4 regions of the Methylorubrum pseudosasae genome follow, and region 1 is predicted to be linked to each of the others. Evidence: riboswitches for the same ligand, from Rfam matches in the RefSeq annotation. Region 1 holds a riboswitch; each other region holds the start of a gene.
The links. Region 1 has a riboswitch for cobalamin ahead of M2437_RS06465 (TonB-dependent siderophore receptor). Riboswitches for the same ligand answer to the same signal wherever they lie in the genome.
Positions count from the first base shown of each region.

Region 2: it holds a riboswitch for cobalamin, as region 1 does, so the genes downstream of both, M2437_RS25810 (CbtB domain-containing protein) here and M2437_RS06465 (TonB-dependent siderophore receptor) in region 1, are expected to answer to the same signal.
Region 3: it holds a riboswitch for cobalamin, as region 1 does, so the genes downstream of both, M2437_RS02260 (TonB-dependent siderophore receptor) here and M2437_RS06465 (TonB-dependent siderophore receptor) in region 1, are expected to answer to the same signal.
Region 4: it holds a riboswitch for cobalamin, as region 1 does, so the genes downstream of both, M2437_RS20230 (TonB-dependent receptor) here and M2437_RS06465 (TonB-dependent siderophore receptor) in region 1, are expected to answer to the same signal.

Region 1 is NZ_JAQGDU010000002.1:1,193,272-1,195,463, reverse strand. Features, by position in the region: gene M2437_RS06465 (TonB-dependent siderophore receptor) at 1-908, opposite strand, end outside; cobalamin riboswitch at 1,017-1,225, opposite strand; cobalamin riboswitch at 1,429-1,625, shown strand; gene M2437_RS06460 (TonB-dependent receptor) at 1,742-2,192, shown strand, end outside.
Region 2 is NZ_JAQGDU010000002.1:5,270,679-5,272,870, forward strand. Features, by position in the region: gene cobU (bifunctional adenosylcobinamide kinase/adenosylcobinamide-phosphate guanylyltransferase) at 1-70, opposite strand, end outside; gene M2437_RS25800 (MarR family winged helix-turn-helix transcriptional regulator) at 152-643, shown strand; gene M2437_RS25805 (anthrone oxygenase family protein) at 630-1,052, shown strand; cobalamin riboswitch at 1,097-1,295, shown strand; gene M2437_RS25810 (CbtB domain-containing protein) at 1,337-1,519, shown strand; gene M2437_RS25815 (CbtA family protein) at 1,551-2,192, shown strand, end outside.
Region 3 is NZ_JAQGDU010000002.1:297,736-299,927, forward strand. Features, by position in the region: partial or broken gene M2437_RS02255 (DUF2778 domain-containing protein) at 1-326, opposite strand, end outside; cobalamin riboswitch at 761-969, shown strand; gene M2437_RS02260 (TonB-dependent siderophore receptor) at 1,133-2,192, shown strand, end outside.
Region 4 is NZ_JAQGDU010000002.1:4,077,818-4,080,009, forward strand. Features, by position in the region: gene M2437_RS20220 (hypothetical protein) at 29-448, opposite strand; cobalamin riboswitch at 1,037-1,236, shown strand; gene M2437_RS20225 (hypothetical protein) at 1,231-1,356, opposite strand; gene M2437_RS20230 (TonB-dependent receptor) at 1,358-2,192, shown strand, end outside.

The sequences.
Region 1 (2,192 bases):
CGGAATGGCACGATACCTCGGTCGAAGATCTGCCCAGCGCTGATCAGCTCGCCTTCGAGCGTGATCGTGGTGTCCGCGGTGGGGCGCCAGGCGATGGCAGGCGCGACGTAGTAGCGGTCGCTGCTCACGAAATCGCGGAAGCTGCCGTTGTCCTCGACCGCGCCGATGATACGGGCCAGGACCGTCCCGTCCTCGCTGACGGCGCCCGTCGCGTCGAAGGTGCTGCGCTTCGTGTTGAAGCTGCCGTACTGCGTGCCAACGGCGAAGGTGCGCTCGGCCAACGGCTGCTTCGAGACGATGTTGAAGGTGCCGCCCGGATCGCCCCGGCCGTAGAGGAAGGCCGAGGGGCCTTTCAGAACCTCGACCCGCTCGATCGAGGCGATGTCGGGCGAGTTCGGGTAGCCGCGGTTGATTGGGAACCCGTTGCGGTAATACTCGCCCGTGGCGAAGCCGCGGATCGTGAACTCGGTCAGGCCAAGGCCAGCGAAGGGGTTTGCCCGGCCGACGCCTGCGAGATCGAGGGCGGTATCGATCCGGGTCGCGGCGGCGTCTTCGAGCACTTGGTTCGGGACGACGACGACGGTCTGGGGAACCTCCCGCAGGGGGGTATCGGTGCGGGTCGCGCTGACGCTCTGCTTCGCCAGATAGCCGTCCGCGACGAGACGGGGGCCGGCGGTCCCCTGGACCGTTAGCTCGTCCAGCCGAACCTCCTGGGTCGCGTCGGCGGCCAACTGCGCGGAGGCGATGACCGGATCGAGGCCTACGGCAAGAAAAGTGGCCAGGGCGACCGTGCACGACCGCGCCTGTTCCCGGCTCGGGCCGGATGCGGCGGCACGACCGGCCTTATCACCCGGCTTGCGAGCGGCTCGAAATGATTCCGAGAGCGTGAGACCTGACCGGTGCGGCATCGAAGAAGCCCTTGACCGGACAAGGGCAATTCCAGGCACGCTTGCGCGAGAGCAGGCGGTCAGCGCCTGCCACGGCCATGCGTTCCCTTCGGACACCCCGCCCGAGAAACGAAAACCATCGCCAAGGCAGGTCTCCTGGCTCGCGGGTCGTCACCTCTGCCTGACCTTCCCGGTGCGGGGCACCAGTGATCATTCTCGGCAGCGGCTCGCCGCTCACAGTTGCGGGGGCAGCTTCGGTTTCGCCCTCGCGGGCTTCACCGAATTCCCTCTTAGCTCACGGTCACGGGACCGTGAGAACCTTGACGGTAGCCCTCATCGGTCCTGCAGGTACGGGAGTCAACCGATCGAACGCGGCTTCGATAGCTGGCGCGTCCGGCACAGGGCTGTCCGTTCCTGCTCAGTAACAGGTGGCTCCTTCGACCGCATTGTCCTGTCCACAAGTCGGAACATCGTCGTCCATCTGTCGAGAGCAGGTTGTTGACAGGTGTTGCCCGGCCGCGACGGACCTGAGCCGGAAGCTCGGTAGTATGTCCGCGACGGTTCCCCTTGGGGATCAAAAGGGAACGCGGTGAGGGCGCAAGCTCGATGCCGCGGCTGCCCCCGCAACTGTAAGCGGCGAGCCTTCCGCCACCATGTCACTGGGCAGCCTCGCCCGGGAAGACGGTGAGAGGGCAGCGACCCGCGAGCCAGGAGACCTGCCGTCCATCGTGGTCACACGCGGAGCGTGCCGGACGGGGTGTGTCGGCAGGTGTTGGTGATGGCGCGCGGTTTGCTCCGTACCCTCATCGGCCTCGTTCGCGGTGACGTGCCACTGCCGTTGCCCCGAGGCCCCGATGTCCGACCTTCAGCCTCCGCCAGTCTCGCGCTGCCTCATGGCGGGCGCCCTGGCCGCCGCCCTCTGTATCGCCCCGACCTGTGCGGGCGCGCAGGCCGCTCGCGCTGACGAGGTCACCCTGTCGGAGATCTCTGTGAGCGCCGTGGCCGTGCCGACCGCTGCTGCTGCCGGTCCGGCCTCGGCCAGCGCCGGCTACGTCGGTGGGGTGTCGGGTATCGGCGGCGCGCTTCGCCCGGTCGACGCTGCGAGCGGCGGCATTATCTCGGGCGCGCAGCTCAACAGCCGCCCGGTCACCCGCCCCGGCGAGGTGCTGGAGGAGGTGCCGGGCCTCATCGTCACGCAGCACTCGGGCGAGGGCAAGGCCAACCAGTTCTTCCTGCGCGGCTTCAACCTCGACCACGGCACCGACATCGCCCTGTTCGTGGACGGCATGCCGGTCAACATGCGCA
Region 2 (2,192 bases), 4.1 Mb from region 1:
CGGCATAGGCGCTCTTGCCCGACCGCGCACCGCCGAGCACCAGGGTCATCCGGGGGGCGGCCTGAAGCATCCGCACCCTTTGCCCCACGCGCCGCCAGCGCGTCAAAGTCAGTCTATTGACAATATGCTGTCAAATCGGCAGCATATTGTCATGAAACGTTCAGATCATGAGGCCGCGGACGCCGCGACGGCTCTGGTGCTGGAGATCTTCCGGTCGAGCGGCGCGCTGCTGGCCGCCGGCGATCGGCTGGTGGGGGATTTCGGCCTCACCAGCGCCCGCTGGCAGGTTCTGGGCGCCGTCGCACTCGCGGCGCAGCCGCTGCCGGTCGCCCGCATCGCCCGCGACATGGGCATGACGCGCCAGGGCGTGCAGCGGACGGTCAATGAGCTGGCGAAAGCCGGCCTCGTGAGCTTCGCGGACAATCCCCACCACCTGCGCGCCCGCCTCGTTCTCCTCACGCCCGCGGGCCGGGATGCCTACGCGGCGGCGGCGGCGCGGCAGGCGCCCTGGGCGGCCGCACTCGCCCGCGATCTCGACCCTGCGGCGCTCAATGCGGCCCGCGCCCTCGTGCGGACCATCGGCGAGCGGGCCGGCGAACGCCGGAGCGGCGAACAACCGGGAGACCACGATGCTGATCGGTGAACTCGCCCTCGTCGCGGCGGCGGCCTTTGCCGGCGCCGCGCTCTATGTCGGCTTCGTGGAGCATCCGGCCCGGCTGGTCCTCGACCCGGCCTCCCAATTGCAGCAATGGCGCCCGAGCTATCGCCGCGCGACCCGGATGCAGGGCGGCTTGGCGCTGGCCGCCACCGCCCTCGGCCTGCTCGCCTGGGCGCGTACCGGCGATCCGCGATGGGGGCTCGGGGCGGCGCTCGCGCTCGCCAACTGGCCCTATACGATGCTGGCGATCATGCCGACCAACCGTGCCCTGCTCGCCGCATCGAGTGCCGATCCGGTCGTGGCGCCGCTGATGCAACGCTGGATCCGCCTGCACGCAGTCCGCAGCGGGCTCGGTCTGGCGGCGGTGGCGGCCTTCCTCTGGGCGCTGCGGTGATCGCGGCCGGTGCGGGACACGTTGTGCGTCCGTCCGCATCAGGCTATGACCGCTCCGTGACGGTGCCCCGGCAACGGGGTGAAAAGGGAATGCGGTGAGAGGTTTTCCAGAAGCCTCAATTCCGCGGCTGCCCCCGCAACTGTAAGCGGCGAGTTCCTGCCACGAGCCACCGGGTGATCCGGGAAGGCGGCAGGCACGATACCAGCCGCGAGCCAGGAGACCTGCCGTCCAGCGAAGTTTTGTTCTCGAACGCCGCCGGTGGGGCGGCCGGAGCTCGTGACCCGATGACGACTGCGACCCTTCAGACCCAGGCCGCCACCACCCGTTCGGCCGAGGGCGCCCGCGCGCTCCTCGTCGCCGCCTTCCTCGGCCTCGGTCTCGTCTTCGTGGCGGGCTTCGCCCCGGCCTCGGTGCTGCACAACGCGGCGCACGATTTCCGCCACGCGCAGAACTTCCCCTGCCACTGATCCGCGCATTCAGCGGCTTCAAAGCAGTTCCATGATCATCCGGTTGCTGTCGGCGGCGCTCGTCGCCGGCTTCCTCGCGTCCGTCGTCGCGACGGGCCTGCAGCTCACGCTGACCTCCCCGCTGATCCTTCAGGCGGAGACCTTTGAAGGCGAGGGCGCGCATGCCGCCCTACCGCCCTCCCGCGATGAGACCTCTTTCGCCGCCCTGATCGTCCCGGCCCACGCGCATGCGCATGGCGAGGGCGGACACGACCACGGCACGGCCGACGCGTGGCAGCCTGCGCCGGGCCTTCAGCGGATGGCCTTCACCGGTCTCGCCACGCTGGTCGGCGGCGTCGGCTACGCGCTGCTGCTCGCGGCGGTGATGCTGGCCCTGCGCCGTGAGCCGACCCCGCAGGGCGGACTCGTCGTCGGCATCGCCGGCTTCCTCGCGGTGGTCCTCGCCCCCGCCATCGGCCTGCCGCCGGAACTGCCCGGCATGGGGGCGGCGCCGCTCGTGCTGCGCCAGTCGTGGTGGCTGATGACGGTGGTGGCGACCGGGCTCGGACTCTACCTGATCGCCGTGCGGCGGGTGCCGCTGACGATCCTCGGTGGCCTCGTCCTCATCGTCGCGCCGCATCTCGCGGGCGCGCCGCAATCGATCGACACCGTCTCCTCGCAGGTGCCGCCGGCC
Region 3 (2,192 bases), 900 kb from region 1:
GGCTCCGCCACGGGCGGCGCCCGGAAGGCGGACACTTGCGCGGTCCGCGGGACGAAGCCGCCGGACGCGGTGTCGAGCACGGGGGTGGGCTCGAGCATCCAAGCCAGCGCGCCGGGCGCGGCCTGCACGGTCTCCGTCCCTTCGGCCTCGCCCGAAACCTGCGCGGTTTCCACGGGGGCGGGCGCGGCGCGATCCTGCGGTTGCAGTATCCCGGCGACCGCGAGACCCCCGAGGGCGGTCAGCGCGAGCGCCGCGACAGGCGGGCGGCGCCGACGGCGGATGACGGGCCGGGCGGAGCGACTCTGGACGAGCTCGGCGATGTCCATTGCGGGCGGTACTCGACAACGCGGATCCCACACGGCCTCCCGCCGTCATCTCCGGCTATCTGTGCCAGAATGACAAAACGAGATGGCTTCGCCGATTAGGGAAGGATCAACCTTAAGCCTTCGTCATTCAACGGGATCTTGGTTAATCTTGCCTAAAGCTCGGTCACGTCCTTCGAAAAACGTTCGATGCGGATTCTCAGCGGCTCCGCCGCGCCACGAGGCGGCGGCCTCTACCAACCGCTGCGGCGCAGTGCGCGCTCGATGACGGGGTCGACCGGACGATCGCCATCGTCTCGTGTGCCCGCCTTCAGGCCGACGCGGGAAACGCAGCCGCCATGGGGCTTCTCGCCGAACCTTTGTGCTCTACGGGCCACAGGTTGTGTGATGTTGTTACATTTCATTGGTTGGTCTGTTGACCCTGCGCCGCATCGCAGCGAAGTTGCTGCGGCCAAGGTTCCCCCGGACGCATGTCCGAGGGCTAAGAGGGAATTCGGTAAGCCCGTCCGGGCGAGGCCGAAGCTGCCCCCGCAACTGTGAGCGGCGAGCCACCGTCGTCGAAGGTCACTGGTGCCCTGCACCGGGAAGGCCGAGACGGGGGCGCTGACCCGTGAGCCAGGAGACCTGCCTTGGCGCGACGATGTCCCCCGGGCGGGGTGCTCCGGCGGCGTGCCTGATCGGCGAGAGCGTTCCCCTGCGCTCCCGGCGGGGCACCCGCTTGGGCCCGCACCCGAACAGCCAGAGCGCGCCTTGTGACAGTTCGGACGATCCTGAACGCCATCGACGTCCCGGCCCGGCGCCCGCCTTGGATGCTCGCCGCGCTGCTCTGCGCCGGCCTGCACGGCCCGGAGGCGCGGGCGCAGGAATCGGTCACCCTGGAGGAACTGGCGGTCGAGGGCGAAGGCCGCGGCGTTGGCAATGGCGCAGCGGACGGCCGGACCAGCGCCGCCGGCACGATCGGCCTGATCGGGCCGACGCCGGGCTACCGCGCCGACCGCGCGGTGAGCAGCACGAAGACCGACACGCCCCAGCGCGACGTGCCCCAGATCGTCACGGTCGCCCCGCGCGAGGTCATCACGGATCTCGCCGCCACCCGCGTCGATCGCGTCTTCAACTACACGCCGGGCGTAGCGCAGCAGAACAATTTCGGCGGCCTCTCGGTGTTCAGCTACGCCATCCGCGGCGTCACCACCTCCGAGATCTACAAGAACGGCTTTCCGCTCAACCGCGGCACGCCGCCCCCGCCCGACGCCCAGAACGTCGAGCGCGTCGAGGTGCTCAAAGGCCCCGGCGGCGGGCTGTTCGGGCGCAGCGATCCGGGCGGACTCGTCAACATCATCACCAAGCAGCCGACCGTCGAGCGCTTCGTCGAGATGGGCGGGTTATGGGACTCGTTCGGGCAGTTCCGCGGCACGGTCGATTCCGGCGGCGCGCTCAACGAGGAGGGCACGCTCGCCTACCGCTTCAACCTCGCCGCCGGCCGCCAGGGCAGCTTTCGCGATTTCGTCGACAGCGACCGGCTGCTCGTGGCGCCCGTCCTGAGCTGGCAGATCACGCCGGACACGCGCATCACCGTCGAGACCGAGTTCCTGCGCAACCGCATTGTGTTCGACCGCGGCGTCATCGCCCTCAACGGGCGGCTCGGGCTCTTGCCGATCTCGCGCTTCCTCGGCGAGCCGGGCCAGAGCACCTATCAGACCAACAACACGATGCAGGTCCGCGTCGATCACCGCTTCAACGCCGATTGGCAGATGCGGCTCGCCACCCACTTCAACACCGGCACGCTGGAGGGCGAATCCGCCGAGATTCGCGCCATCGCCGCCGACAACCGCACCGTCTCGCGCGATCGCAACATCCGCGACTACCGCT
Region 4 (2,192 bases), 2.9 Mb from region 1:
GATCAGGCTCGGCAGCGCTTCGCGAAGCTCAGTCCGGCCAGCAGATCGTTGCTTCGCGCAAGCCCATCAACTGGGCCGCGCCGAGCCCGAACGAAGGGGAGGCGTCGAACACCTCTCCCGCCACGCTCACCTCGCAGGCTTCGTCGAGAGCGCCACCGGCACAGAGCGCGAGGGCACGGGTGCGGCCCTGCATCTCCGCGGCCGCGACCCGGATCAGAAGCCTGCCGGCCAAGCGGACATTGCCTGCCGCATCCTCCGGCAACAGGCCGATGCAGGTGATCTCGTCGTCGGTCGCGTAGACGAGGTGGCAATGATCGAGCGTGACGCGCTCACCGACATGGTGACGGGCCGCCGCCGCGAAGGCCGCCGCGTCCGCATGCGCATCGACTGCGTGAGCCCCGGATGGAAGCAGGAGGGCGCTTAAGAAGAAAACGCATCCGATCCGCATGGAGGACCCCACCGAACGATTCCGACCGTGCAAACTTCGCAATTTGTGGGCCGGAATGGCTCAGGGGCCGGTGCGCTCTGGGATTCGGCGGCGTCAGCGGGTCTGGCCGGTCTGCGGAGCGTGGGTGTTCTGGTTGTCGGTCGGGCCGGTCCGCGTGAAGGCGAAAACGACGAGCCCTGCAAGGATCATCAGCACGACGGGAAAAGCGAACATCCAACGGGGCATGTCTGGCATCCATGAGGCAGCATTCGGACGACCGAAACCCCCGGGGGGCCGAATGGCTCCGCCGGAGCGGATGAGTTCGGAACCGAACATATGCAATGAATGCATGCCCGATCCGACGCGCCGGCGATTGCTTTGTGCACTGCAACCTGAGAAATCATGGCCATGCCGGATCGCGATGGCGTCGCGGTCCTGCAGCCCTTCTTGGGCGTTTCCTCCCTAGACTTCGGGCCGTCCTTCGGGGCGGCCTTTTTTCTTTTTGGCTGCCGTGCGGCTTTGCTCGCGGCAGGGTCCGTGTTTGTGGATCGCCCCTCACGCTGGCATCCCCAACAGCGCCGCGCGCATTGACCAGAGCGCCGCCTTGACCGTAGCTTGACCGTTGACGGTTCCCGCAAGGGATCAAAAGGGAACGCGGTGGAGGGCTTTCGAGCTCGATCCCGCGGCTGCCCCCGCAACTGTGAGCGGAGAGTCCTTCATCACCACGTCACTGGGCATGCCTCGCCTGGGAAGACGATGGAGGGCGACGACCCGCGAGCCAGGAGACCTGCCGTCAGCCGTGGTCACACGCGAGCCATGCCGGGCGGGGTGTCCCAGCAGGTGTCGAGACGCTGAAGGCCCATGGCCGGCAGTGGATCGGCCTCGGTCGCGGTGACGTGCCACCGTCGCTGCCGAGGCATCGTTTCCATCATGTTCCCCTTTCACCGCCGCTTCTGCGGCCGGTCCCTCCTGTCCGCCGTCGCCGCCCTGCCCCTCACGACGTCCGGTCCGGTTCGGGCCCGAGCACTCCTGACACAACTCGATGAGATCGCGGTGCAAGGCGGTGCCCGGATCGGCCTGCCCGCCAATGTGCCGGCCGACGCCGTCGGCACGGACGCCGCCGCAGCCCTGCGGACGCCGAGTCTGACGCAGTCCTCACCGGTCGGCCTCAACCTGCGCACGCCGTCGCGCTCGGCGAGCCGGCTCGGTCTCACGCCGCTGGAAACGCCCGCAAGTCTCGACATCATCTCGGGCGAGACCATCCGCCTGCGCGGCCAGACCAGCGTGTTAGAGGCCGTGTCGCAGAACGGCACCGGCATCACGACCTTCGGCTCGCCGGGCAACGGACTCGGTTTCTTCACCGCTCGCGGCTTTGCCGGGCAGAACTCGATCCAGACTTTGTTCGACGGAACCCGGCTCTATGTCGGCGCCAACACCGTCACCTTCCCGTTCGATACGTGGAACGTGGAGCGGATCGAGGTGCTGCGCGGGCCGGCCTCCGTTCTCTACGGGGACGGAGCCATCGGCGGTATCGTCAACGTCGTCTCGAAGAAGCCGCTGTTCACGCCGCTCAACGTCGCCCGCTTCGGGCTCGGCGAGGACGGCATCGCCCGCGCGGCGGTCGATTCGACCGGGCCCATCGGCGAATCCCTGGCCTATCGTCTCAATGTCAGCGGCAACCGTGCCGGTGGCTGGATCACGCCGGAGGGCGAATTCCGCAATCTCGCGGTCTCGGGCGCGCTGACGCTCCAAGCGAATCCGGAAC